DNA from 3 places in the Lelliottia amnigena genome. Region 1 is predicted to be linked to each of the others. Evidence: predicted binding sites of a transcription regulator. Region 1 holds the regulator's gene; each other region holds the start of a gene.
What was found. The regulator PurR, encoded in region 1, represses purine synthesis genes. The targets are predictions, from matches to a motif close to CANGCAAACGTTTGCNTG.
Positions count from the first base shown of each region.

Region 2: purM (phosphoribosylformylglycinamidine cyclo-ligase) is a predicted target of PurR. The motif match lies at 1,526-1,543, and genes of this name have one in related genera.
Region 3: I6L74_RS08555 (NCS2 family permease) is a predicted target of PurR. The motif match lies at 1,802-1,819, and genes of this name have one in related genera.

Region 1 is NZ_CP077236.1:3,690,760-3,695,207, reverse strand. It holds gene I6L74_RS17405 (MFS transporter) at 1-1,163, opposite strand, end outside; gene cydH (cytochrome bd-I oxidase subunit CydH) at 1,327-1,416, opposite strand; gene purR (HTH-type transcriptional repressor PurR) at 1,713-2,738, shown strand; gene punR (DNA-binding transcriptional activator PunR) at 2,757-3,668, opposite strand; gene punC (purine nucleoside transporter PunC) at 3,781-4,448, shown strand, end outside.
Region 2 is NZ_CP077236.1:512,288-516,735, reverse strand. It holds gene purN (phosphoribosylglycinamide formyltransferase) at 1-429, opposite strand, end outside; gene purM (phosphoribosylformylglycinamidine cyclo-ligase) at 426-1,463, opposite strand; gene I6L74_RS02450 (6-phospho-beta-glucosidase) at 1,741-3,171, shown strand; gene upp (uracil phosphoribosyltransferase) at 3,355-3,981, shown strand; gene uraA (uracil permease) at 4,069-4,448, shown strand, end outside.
Region 3 is NZ_CP077236.1:1,829,926-1,834,373, forward strand. It holds gene pstB (phosphate ABC transporter ATP-binding protein PstB) at 1-112, shown strand, start outside; gene phoU (phosphate signaling complex protein PhoU) at 250-975, shown strand; gene yieH (6-phosphogluconate phosphatase) at 1,088-1,753, opposite strand; gene I6L74_RS08555 (NCS2 family permease) at 1,921-3,258, shown strand; gene I6L74_RS08560 (NADPH-dependent FMN reductase) at 3,344-3,910, opposite strand; gene I6L74_RS08565 (4'-phosphopantetheinyl transferase family protein) at 3,946-4,448, opposite strand, start outside.

The DNA of each region.
Region 1 (4,448 bases):
TCGGCTGCGCAAGCGGGTTGCGGTTGTTGGCGCCCGGACAAAAGCACCAACAGCAGACCCAACCCCGCAATAATCGCCCCCATAACCGGAACAAAACTGTATCCCAGCCCAGCGGAAATCACCGCGCCCCCTGCCGCTGCACCCAGCGCATTGCCCAGGTTAAACGCCCCGATATTCACGGAAGATGAAAGCCCAGGTGCTTCGTGCGCCACTCGCATGACACGCATCTGCAACGGCGGTACCACCGCAAACGTCGCAGCACCCCATACCACCATGGCGATAGCAGCACCGAACTCGTTACGAGCCAGCCAAGGAATGGCGACCATGATGACGATGAGCAACGTCAAGAATCCTTTCAATGTACCGCTCACTGAACGGTCCGCCAGTTTGCCGCCCAGGTAGTTGCCGAGGGTGAATCCCACACCAATCAACACCAGCATTGCCGTTACAAAGAACGGTGTGGCATGCGTAATGTCGTGCAGCACGGGCGAAATATAGGTATAGAGCGTAAACATCGCTCCAGCGCCCAGTACCGTCGTCAACAGCGCAGACAGCACCTGCGGACGGAGCAGAACCGACAGCTCTTTGCGCACATCCGGACGCTCGCCCGCTCCGCCTTTCGGCAACGAGAAGAACAGCGCGATCATCGCCACGACACCCAGCATCGCTGTCGCAAGGAAAGACATACGCCAGCCGATGACTTCACCCAGCCAGGTGGCCGCCGGCACGCCGCCAATATTCGCAATCGTTAGCCCCATAAACATCGTGGCGACCGCGCTGGCCTGCCTATGTTTGGGTACCACGCTTGCGGCCACTACCGATCCTAAACCAAAGAATGCGCCGTGGTTGAGGCTTGTCAGAATGCGCGACAACAGGAGGGTGGTGTAGTCCGGAGAGAGCGCCGAAAGCACATTACCCAGCGTGAAGATGGCCATCAGAAAAATAAGCGCATTACGACGCGCGCGATGGGAAAGCAGTAACGTCATCAGGGGTGCGCCGATCATCACGCCAATGGCATAAGCACTGATCAGCATGCCCGCCGCAGGAATAGAAACGTCAACCCCTTTAGCGATGACCGGTAAAAGCCCCATTGGGGAAAACTCGGTGGTGCCGATCCCAAATGCGCCAATCGCAAGGGCCAGCAGTGGAAAATTGATTTTCATTCATTAACTCCGGATACTGTGCCTTTACGCGACACAGAAAAACATGCCGAAAGCATGACAGCAATCACAAAAAATGAGAAGTTAACAAATTGGCAAAAGATTATTGTCGGGAGAGTAACAATGAAAGGAAGAAAACGAGGGAGAAGGCTCTCCCCCGCCTGAATCAGTGCAGAATAGCTGTAAAACTTGCCGCAACAATCAAACCCAGCACGATAATCGTGGTCGTTAACGAAAACTTAAGATCGGTATTCATCAATTTTTCTCCTTTTAATCCCCACATGAAAAGTGAGCTTGCTCATTTTTACACAGTTTACCTCAAAAATCTTCCTGGATTTAGGCTGATAACCTTTTTTGCGCTTCCCCTTTTCATCAAGATAAGACAAAATTCCACGCTAAATTTATAAGCGTACCGGCCACTGACCCCCTCCTGACGTCCTGTGTCGTTTTCCCGGCGTATCGCAATTCAATTTGCGAGATTAGGGTGAGAGAAGGCAAACGTTTACCTCTCAATTTATCAGGAGCTTAGGATATGGTCTGGAGTGACAGCTAATGGCAACAATTAAAGATGTAGCGAAACGCGCAAACGTTTCCACTACAACCGTATCACATGTAATTAACAAAACCCGTTTCGTGGCGGAAGAGACGCGCAACGCCGTTTGGGCTGCAATCAAAGAATTGCACTACTCACCGAGCGCCGTTGCTCGCAGCTTGAAAGTGAATCACACCAAGTCAATTGGTCTGCTGGCGACCAGCAGTGAAGCGGCCTATTTCGCCGAAATTATCGAAGCGGTTGAGAAAAACTGCTTCCAGAAAGGCTATACCCTGATTCTGGGAAATGCCTGGAACAGCCAGGAAAAACAGCGCGCTTACCTGTCGATGATGGCGCAAAAGCGCGTCGATGGCCTGTTGGTCATGTGTTCCGAATATCCAGAATCCGTGCTGTCGATGCTCGAGGAGTATCGTCATATCCCAATGGTGGTAATGGATTGGGGTGACACGCGCGCAGACTTTACCGATTCCGTTAACGATAACGCCTTCGAAGGCGGTTACATGGCTGGCCGTTACCTGATCGAACGTGGTCATCGCGAGATTGGTGTCATCCCCGGCCCGCTTGAGCGCAACACCGGAGCTGGCCGCCTGGCGGGCTTTATGAAAGCCATGGAAGAAGCGCTGATTACCGTCCCGGAAAACTGGATTGTACAGGGCGACTTTGAGCCAGAATCGGGCTACCGCGCGATGCAGCAGATTGTTTCGCAGTCACATCGTCCGACAGCCGTGTTCTGCGGCGGTGATATTATGGCAATGGGTGCGCTTTGCGCAGCCGATGAGCTGGGTTTACGCGTCCCGCAGGATATTTCCGTGATCGGGTATGATAACGTGCGCAACGCTCGCTACTTTACTCCCGCACTGACGACGATTCATCAGCCGAAAGACTCCCTGGGTGAAACGGCGTTCAACATGCTGATGGATCGTATCGTCAGCAAGCGTGAAGAGTCTCAGTCAATTGAAGTCCATCCGCGTCTGATTGAACGTCGCTCCGTCGCTGATGGACCGTTCCGCGATTACCGTCGTTAATCGTTTCTACGGGGCCGGTTATTCCGGCTCCCGTAGCCACTCTCTGTTCAGCGTTTCACTATCACCTAAATAGTCCAGCAACCAGGCCAGCGCAGGCGACATATCGTTTTGCTGCCATGTCAGGCAGCAGGCCGCGACCGGAAACGGATTTTCAAGCTCGAGCGCCACCCATTCTCCGCGATCGATCCGTGGACGCGCGAAATGCACAGGCACCATCCCCACACACAACCCAGCCGACAAACAGGTTGCCGACGATTCCCAGTCTGGCGCGACGACCCGCCGCTGGTTATCAAGCAGCCAGGTGATGCGTTTTGGCAGCGATCGTGACGTATCCTCCATCACCAACGACGGCCAGTTGCGCAACACGTCATCACTCAGTGGGCCTTCAATCGTTGCCAGAGGATGATCGCTTGCCACCACGCAGCGCCAGCTCAATGTTCCCATGTCCCGAAAGGCATAGCGGCCCCCGACGGGAATGGCCTGTGTCGCGCCGATCGCCATCTCCACCCTACCGTCGGATAACGCATCCCACACGCCATTAAACACTTCCTGGGACACGCGAAGTTCCACATCCGAGAAATGGCGATAGAAATCGACTACCATCTGCCGCGTCCGTTCAGGTTTAACGATGTTATCCACCGCAATCGAAAGATGGCCGCGCCAGCCATTGGCAATCTGCTGGCACTGTTCACGCGTGATCATCATTTTTTTGATAACAGATCGGCCTTCTTTCAAAAACCATACGCCAGCGGGGGTCAGAACGACATCCCGATGACGGCGTTCGAACAAGGGAACCGCCAGCCACTCCTCCATCTGACGTACCGTATAGCTGACGGCAGACGGTACGCGATGCAGTTCTTGCGCGGCTCCGCTAAAGCTACCATTTCGGGCGACAGCATCCACAACTTCTAATGAATATTCAGACCACATTTTTTGCCTGCAAAATTTTTGAACGCAACCGCCAAATATTAGCGTTTCACAAGCCAGATTGCACTCCCTACACTCTGCGCCAAAGTACACCTGCCTTCATTAGGAAATGACAATGCAACCCAACAACGGATTCTTAGTCTGGCTCGGCGGTTTGAGCGTGCTGGGCTTTTTAGCCACCGACATGTATTTGCCGGCGTTTGCCGCGATGCAGGAAGACCTGCAGACACCTGCTGCCGCGATCAGCGCAAGCCTCAGCTTGTTCCTGGCCGGTTTTGCCTTCGCACAGCTGCTGTGGGGACCGCTCTCTGACCGTTATGGCTGCAAACCTATTCTTCTTCTCGGGTTAACCATCTTTGCGCTGGGATGTCTGGGCATGCTGTGGGTGCGTGATGCAACCTGGCTGCTGGTACTGCGCTTTGTACAGGCGTTTGGCGTGTGTGCTGCCGCGGTGACCTGGCAGGCGCTGGTCACCGACTACTATCCCGCATCGCGCGTTAACCGTATTTTTGCGACCATCATGCCGCTCGTGGGGCTTTCACCGGCTCTGGCGCCGCTGCTCGGGAGCTGGATTCTGGTGCATTTTGACTGGCAGGCGATCTTTGCCACGCTGTTTATCATCACCCTGGCTCTGATGCTGCCCGCGTTTGCGCTTAAGCCCGCTCAAGCCAAGCCGGTCGGGAACAATGCGACCCGTGTCACCTTTATGTCACTGCTGCGTTCCCGCGCTTATCGTGGAAATGTGCTGATTTACGCGGCCTGTTCCGCGAGCTTTTTTGCCTG
Region 2 (4,448 bases), 1.3 Mb from region 1:
CTCATCGGTGACAAAATGCACCGACGTGCCATGTTCCTCATCACCATTTTCCAGCACCTGACGGTGGGTATACAGACCCGGATATTTTGGCAGAAGAGAAGGGTGGATGTTCAGCAGGCGTCCGGAATAATGCGAGACAAACGCGGGGCTAAGAATTCGCATGTAACCGGCGAGCACCACGACATCTGGTGCATAGGCGTCAATTTCCTGGACCAGTTCGCGGTCAAACGCTTCGCGGCTGGCAAACTGAGCGGCTTCAAGCGCGTGCGCGGGGATGTGCGCTTCGCGTGCGCGCTCAAGGCCGAACGCATCGGCCTTGTTGCTGAAAACTGCGCGTAGGGTGCCATTAATCTGTTTCTGTTTGCAGGCGTCAATGATTGCCTGCAAATTGCTTCCGTTACCGGAAATGAGCACCACTATATTTTTCATTCAATGACCACACGCTCGTCGGAATCAGAGGCTTTGATGATACCGATTTTCCACGCGTTTTCACCTTTTGCCTGCATCAGGCTAATGGCATTGTCTGCTTCACTGGCTGGCAGCGCGATGAGCATCCCAACGCCGCAGTTGAAGGTGCGATACATCTCGTGCTGGCTAACGTTACCCGCTGTTTGCAGCCAGTTGAACACGGCTGGCCACTGCCATGAGGATTCGTCAATCACGGCCTGGGTATTATCAGGAAGAACACGCGGGATATTTTCCCAGAATCCGCCACCGGTCAGGTGGGCGATGGCATGAACATCAACGTTCTCAATCAGCTCAAGAATATTTTTGACGTAGATGCGGGTTGGCGCGAGCAGGTGATCGGCCAGCGGCTTGCCTTCAAGCTCGATAGTTTCTGGATTGCTTCCACTCACCTCGAGGATTTTACGCACCAGCGAGTAACCGTTAGAGTGCGGGCCGCTGGATCCCAGCGCAATCAGCACATCGCCATCGGTCACTTTGCTGCCATCGATAATTTCTGATTTTTCTACTACACCGACGCAGAATCCCGCGACGTCATAATCTTCACCGTGGTACATCCCCGGCATTTCTGCCGTTTCACCACCGACCAGCGAACAGCCAGACTGCAGACAGCCTTCAGCGATCCCGGTGATTACGCTTGCTGCGGTATCAACGTCGAGTTTGCCGGTGGCGTAATAGTCGAGGAAGAACAGCGGCTCAGCACCCTGTACGACCAGGTCATTGACACACATAGCGACCAAATCGATACCGATGGTGTCGTGGCGTTTAAGATCCATTGCCAGACGCAGTTTCGTTCCCACGCCGTCAGTGCCAGAAACCAGAACAGGTTCGCGATATTTTTGCGGCAGTGCACACAGTGCGCCGAATCCACCCAGACCGCCCATCACTTCAGGACGGCGGGTCTTTTTCACCACACCTTTGATTCGGTCAACCAGCGCATTACCTGCGTCAATATCAACACCGGCATCTTTGTAGCTGAGAGAAGTTTTGTTGGTCACGGCTCAAGTCCCCACGCGATTGCATTGCGATAGTAAGAAAAATCGGCGCAATTCTAACAGTCCAGGCAAACGTTTGCGAGCCTAATCTGTTGTCACAAAAAGTCGCTGGAAATTTACACATTTAACCCTCGCGCGAAGACAAACTTGATACCGTTCACGAAAATGAAACCGGTTTCTGTAATGTGCTTGCAACCCCTTATGGCATTGCACATGATTCCACTGAAACCGGTTTCTGTAATGGTTTTTGCAGAACATAACGCAGACTGAGGGAAAAAGCATGCCAGTATTCAAAGAAGGTTTTCTGTGGGGTGGCGCGGTCGCGGCACATCAGCTGGAAGGCGGCTGGAAAGAGGGCGGCAAGGGTGTCAGCGTTGCCGATGTGATGACCGTTGGCGCCCATGGCGTACCGCGAGAAATCACCAACGGCGTTTTGCCGGGTAAAAACTACCCAAACCACGAAGCCATCGACTTTTACCATCGCTATAAAGAAGACATCAAACTTTTTGCCGAGCTGGGCTTTAAATGTTTCCGCACCTCGATTGCCTGGACACGCCTTTTCCCGAATGGTGATGAGCTGGAACCCAATGAAGCCGGTTTGCAGTTCTATGACGATCTGTTCGACGAATGCCGGAAATACGGTATCGAGCCGGTGATTACCCTTTCCCACTTTGAGATGCCCTACCATCTGGTCACTGAATACGGCGGCTGGCGTAATCGTAAGCTGATCGATTTCTTTGTGCGTTTCGCAACGGTGGCTTTTGAGCGCTACCAGCACAAAGTGAAGTACTGGATGACGTTTAACGAGATCAACAATCAGGCTAATTTCCACGAAGATTTCGCGCCCTTTACCAACTCCGGTCTGAAGTATGAGCCGGGTGAAGATCGCGAGCCGGTCATGTTCCAGGCGGCGCATTATGAACTGGTGGCGAGCGCGCTGGCGGTCAAAGCCGGACGTGAAATTAATCCGTCGCTGCAAATCGGCTGCATGATCGCGATGTGTCCAATCTATCCCCTGAGCTGCGCGCCGAACGACATCATGATGGCGATGAACGCCATGCACCGTCGCTACTGGTTCACCGACGTGCATGTCCGTGGAAAATATCCTCAGCACCTGCTCAACTACTTTGAACGTCGCGGCTTTGCGCTGGACATCACGGCAGACGATATTGCCGCGCTGCAACAAGGCTGTGTGGATTACATCGGTTTCAGCTATTACATGTCGTTCGCCACCAAAGCGACGCCAGATAACCCGCAGCTGGATTACGACGAAAGTAAAAGTCTGGTTTCCAATCCGTACGTGCAAAAATCTGACTGGGGCTGGCAGATTGATCCGGTTGGGCTGCGTTATTCCCTGAACTGGTTCTGGGATCACTATCAGCTGCCGCTGTTTATTGTTGAAAATGGCTTCGGTGCCATTGACGTGCAGGAAAGCGACGGCACGGTGAACGATCAGTACCGCATTGATTATCTTGCCGCGCATATCAGTGAGATGAAAAAAGCCGTCGTTGAAGATGGCGTCGATCTGATGGGCTACACCCCGTGGGGTTGCATCGATCTGGTTTCTGCTGGAACCGGCGAGATGAAAAAACGCTACGGGTTCATCTTCGTTGATAAAGATAACGAAGGCCACGGCACGCTTAATCGCAGCAAGAAAAAGTCTTTTGAGTGGTATCAGAACGTGATTGCGACCAACGGCGAGTCGCTCTAACCCTTGTAAATGACCAATAAGCCCCGCGATGCGGGGCTCTTTTTTGTCTTGATGTAGACTCAATATCGCAGTATTCATCACTTTGCTTGATCGTCGTCAAGCAAGATGGGTATGGCGCACTCCGAAAAAAGCGGTATAATCCGGCGATTTTTTTTGCGGTAGCCACCTCAGAGGAGAATGAGAATGAAGATTGTGGAAGTGAAGCACCCACTCGTTAAACACAAGCTGGGCCTGATGCGTGAGCATGACATCAGCACGAAGCGTTTTCGCGAACTGGCCTCTGAAGTTGGAAGCTTACTCACTTACGAAGCAACATCCGATCTGGCCACAGAAAAAGTGACCATTGAGGGCTGGAACGGTCCGGTTCAGGTTGAGCAGATCAAAGGTAAAAAAATTACCGTTGTGCCAATCCTGCGCGCAGGTCTGGGTATGATGGAAGGCGTGCTGGAGCATGTCCCGAGCGCGCGCATCAGCGTTGTCGGCATCTACCGTAATGAAGAAACCCTTGAGCCTGTTCCGTATTTCCAGAAGCTGGTTTCTAACATCGATGAGCGTATGGCGCTGGTCGTTGACCCTATGCTGGCAACCGGTGGTTCGATGATTGCGACTATCGATCTGCTGAAAAACGCCGGTTGTAACAGCATTAAAGTGCTGGTGCTGGTTGCGGCTCCAGAAGGTATTGCGGCGCTGGAAAAAGCGCACCCGGACGTTGAGCTGTACACGGCTTCTATCGACCAGGGTCTGAACGAGCACGGGTACATTATCCCGGGGCTTGGCGATGCCGGCGACAAGATTTTTGGTACGAAATAATCGAATAACGAATAAGAAGCCGACTTTGATAGTCGGCTTTTTTTTGAATAAAAACACCAACAACTCACAACACTTGAGGAAAACACTATGACGCGCCGTACTATCGGGGTGAGTGAAAGACCGCCGCTTTTGCAAACAATCCCGCTTAGTTTGCAGCACCTGTTTGCCATGTTTGGCGCAACCGTGCTGGTGCCAATCCTGTTTCACATTAACCCGGCCACCGTGCTGCTGTTCAACGGCGTCGGTACGCTGCTTTATCTCTTCATCTGTAAAGGAAAAATCCCAGCGTATCTGGGTTCAAGCTTTGCGTTTATTTCGCCGGTTCTGCTGCTGTTGCCGTTAGGATACGAAGTGGCATTGGGCGGTTTCATCATGTGCGGCGTGTTGTTCTGCGTTGTTGCCTTTATCGTCAAAAAAGCCGGTACCGGCTGGCTGGACGTGATGTTCCCTCCTGCGGCGATGGGCGC
Region 3 (4,448 bases), 1.9 Mb from region 1:
TACGGCGTTTATGTACCTGGGCGAATTGATTGAGTTTAGCAACACGGACGATCTGTTCACCAAGCCCGCCAAAAAACAAACAGAAGACTACATTACCGGTCGTTACGGCTGATATGTCCTTCATCTTTTAGGCTGTACCCGCGTTGGCGGCCTTTGCTTACTCCGGTCACGTAGAGAACTACGCTTTCGGGGATTTGCTCAGTTGCCGCCCTGTTGCAGCCAGAAATATTTTGGGCATCTGGAGGAATGATGGACAATCTCAACCTTAATAAACACATTTCCGGTCAGTTTAACGCCGAGCTGGAAAGCATTCGCACTCAGGTCATGACCATGGGTGGCATGGTGGAGCAGCAGCTTTCTGATGCGATTACCGCGATGCACAATCAGGACAGCGAGCTGGCGAAGCGCGTGGTGGAAGGCGACAAAAACGTCAACATGATGGAAGTCGCGATCGACGAAGCCTGCGTGCGCATTATTGCGAAGCGTCAGCCGACGGCGAGCGACCTGCGTCTGGTAATGGCGATCATCAAAACCATCGCGGAACTGGAACGTATTGGCGATGTAGCCGATAAAATCTGCCGCACGGCGCTGGAGAAATTCTCTCACCAGCACCAGCCGCTGCTGGTCAGCCTGGAGTCGCTGGGCCGCCACACTGTGCAAATGCTGCATGATGTGCTGGATGCCTTTGCGCGTATGGATCTGGATGAAGCGGTGCGTATCTACCGTGAAGACAAGAAGGTCGACCAGGAATATGAAGGCATTGTGCGTCAGCTGATGACCTACATGATGGAAGATCCGCGCACCATTCCAAGCGTCCTGACCGCGCTGTTCTGCGCCCGCTCTATCGAGCGTATCGGCGATCGTTGTCAGAACATTTGCGAATACATCTTCTACTTCGTGAAGGGACAAGATTTCCGTCACGTCGGGGGCGATGAGCTGGACAAACTGCTGGCGGGTAGCGATCCGAAAGAGTGATGTTGACCTAACCCTCTCCCACCGGGAGAGGGAAGGTTTCGCGATGTTCCCTCAATCACTGAGCGTTTCGCTTTTCTCCCTCTCCTGTGGAAGAAGAGGGGGGAGGGGAAACTTAGCGGGTAATCTTCCACCCGCGCGCTTTCCACAATTCCGGCAGTTGCGCTAAATCGGTAAAGGTCGTGACTTTCGGATGGTCAATCGGCTTGTTATGCGGATCGGCGCAGAAGTAAAACACCTCCATTCCCGCATCAATCCCCGACTGCGCGCCCGCGCTGGAATCGTCCACCAGAATACAGTTCTCCACGTTCACGTTCATCGCTTTCGCCGCATGGAACATCAACGCAGGATCGGGCTTCCAGCGCTGGATATCGTAACCGCTGAACAGTTTTTCCGGGAAGTGATGCAACATCTTCAGTTTGCCGAGAGAGTGCTGCATTTTGGTGACCGGGCCGTTTGACACTACGCACATCGGTACCGCCATGGAATCCAGCAGCGCGTTTGCGCCCGCGATGACGTCCAGTTCCGAGTCGAAGAGGCGTGCGACCTCGGCGCGGTAAACAGGCTCTAAGTCCGCTTTCGCAAGACTGACGCCGTGCTCGGCGTTGATGATGTCAATAATCTCGTAAAGCTTCACGCCTTTAAAGCGCTTAAAAATCTCTTCGAGATCGAGCGTAATGCCAAATTCCTGGAACATGCTGACATACGCGCGGGAACAAATGACCTCACTGTCGACCAGCGTACCGTCGCAGTCGAAAAATACCGCTTCAATCTCAGACATGCTTTTCCCTTTTAACAAGTTTAACGTTTACGTACTGCAGAATCACGAGACGCAATCGTTGCCGTATAAGCAAAATCAATGAAAAAAAGTATCTCGTAACCGCCCTTATTGTCGCATTTTGGTATAGGATAGCGACGAATTTTCCCTCCTATGTTCGGAAATTGATGATGAGTCAACAACACACTACCCAGACGTCTGGTCAGGGTTTGCTTGAGCGCGTGTTCAAATTGCGCGAGCACGGCACGACGGCACGCACCGAAGTGATCGCTGGTTTCACCACCTTCCTGACGATGGTGTATATCGTTTTTGTTAACCCGCAAATTTTGGGCGTTGCTGGCATGGATACCAGCGCCGTCTTCGTCACCACCTGTCTGATTGCTGCTCTCGGCAGTATTCTGATGGGCGTGTTTGCTAACCTCCCGGTGGCGTTGGCGCCGGCGATGGGTCTTAACGCCTTCTTTGCCTTTGTTGTCGTGCAGGCGATGGGGCTGCCGTGGCAAGTGGGGATGGGCGCCATCTTCTGGGGCGCTGTCGGCCTGTTGCTGCTGACCATTTTCCGCGTGCGTTACTGGATGATTGCCAATATCCCGGTGAGCCTGCGCGTGGGGATCACCAGCGGGATCGGCCTGTTCATCGGCATGATGGGGCTGAAAAACGCGGGCGTTATTGTCGCGAACCCAGAAACCCTGGTGAGCATTGGCAATCTGACGTCTCACAGCGTTCTGCTGGGCGTGCTGGGCTTCTTTATCATCGCGATTCTGGCCTCCCGCAATATTCATGCGGCAGTGCTGGTGTCTATCGTGGTGACGACGCTGCTGGGTTGGATGATGGGCGACGTGCAGTATCACGGCATCGTCTCCGCGCCACCGAGCGTGTCTAGCGTGATTGGTCACGTTGATCTGGCGGGGTCGTTTAACCTGGGCCTTGCGGGCGTGATTTTCTCCTTCATGCTGGTCAACCTGTTCGACTCCTCCGGGACGCTGATCGGCGTGACCGACAAAGCCGGTCTGGCAGATGAGAACGGCAAATTCCCGCGCATGAAGCAGGCGCTGTTTGTTGATAGCGTGTCGTCTGTCGCGGGCTCATTTATCGGTACGTCGTCTGTTACCGCTTATATTGAGTCGTCGTCCGGCGTTTCCGTCGGTGGCCGTACCGGTCTGACGGCCGTTGTGGTTGGCCTTCTGTTCCTGCTGGTGATCTTCCTTTCGCCGCTAGCGGGGATGGTTCCACCGTATGCGGCCGCAGGCGCGCTGATTTATGTGGGCGTGCTGATGACGTCTAGCCTGTCGCGTGTGAAGTGGGAAGATTTAACCGAAGCGGTTCCGGCGTTTATTACTGCCGTGATGATGCCGTTTAGCTTCTCGATCACCGAAGGTATCGCGCTGGGCTTCATCTCTTACTGCGTGATGAAAATCGGTACCGGTCGTTTCCGCGAGCTCAGCCCATGCGTTGTTGTCGTGGCGCTGCTGTTTGTGCTGAAGATTGTGTTTATCGATGCACACTAAGTTGCCAGTGGTGTCAGGTGGCGCTTTGCTTTCCTGACCTACGATCTGAGTTCCCTCTCCCGGTGGGAGAGGGTTCGCACTTCTCTTATGCTTTAACCCGCTGAATATAATCCCCAAACGCGGTCAGCTGACCGGTCAGATGATCCAGCGTGCTTTGATCGACCACTTCGCCCGTTTGCGTATCCACTTTATTCTGAATCACACCGCCCATAAATTCCGGCTTGTTCATCACCATCGCATCCAGGAACACCAGGATTTGGCGCAGATGATACTGACAGCGTGCGCCGCCAATCGCGCCCATTGAGCTGGTCTGAATCAGCACCGGTTTACCGGCAAGCGGCTGATTGGGTAAGCGTGACAGCCAGTCGATCGCATTCTTCAACCCACCCGGCACCGAGTAGTTATATTCCGGTGTGACAATCACTACGCCGTCCGCCTGGCGGATTTGCTCTGCAAGCGCTTCCACGCTGTGCGGGAAACCCTCTTCCTGCTGAACATCGGCGTCATACAGTGGAATATCACCAATGGAGGGTAATGCCGACACGTCCATTCCCGCAGGGGCAATCTTGGGTAGCGTGCGGGCAACCATCCCATTAAATGAGCCTTTACGCAGGCTTCCCAGTAACGTAACAACTTTCAACGTATCAGACATGATTACTCCTTTTCGCCATGATGGCCCAGGACGGGTCAATTGAGGGTTAACGCTTTTTCTGTCGGTAAGCTGATTAATCTTATCAGGCGTGCTGCGGGTTTGTTAGCGCGAGCCGGAACATCAGGCAGGCTACGCCACCCGTATCGACTGTCAAATTCCCAGATTCTCAGGCGCTCAATGGCAGGCGTCACGGCAATGGACCAGATCAAAACGTCTTCCGCGTCGCTAAGCGCTTCAACGCGTGCCGCTTTGGCGGAACGCAGGCGGCCTGAACCCGGCAGGAGCTGCAACAAGCTCGCATCATCGACCGCGCAACCGGAGAGTTTTTGGATGCTCTGACGGAGCGTAATCAGCTGCGCTTTGGCTTCGTTGGGATCGTTTTGATTGCGCACCCACAGCTTTTCATTGCTGGAGAGCGGGTAATCGTCGTGCGCGTGGGGACCGTGGAAGCTATGCGTGACGCGCTGAAGTTCCATATCCAGCCCACAATCTCCCTCCGTCGTCAGCGCCACACCCACGATATTCCCCGTATACGCCA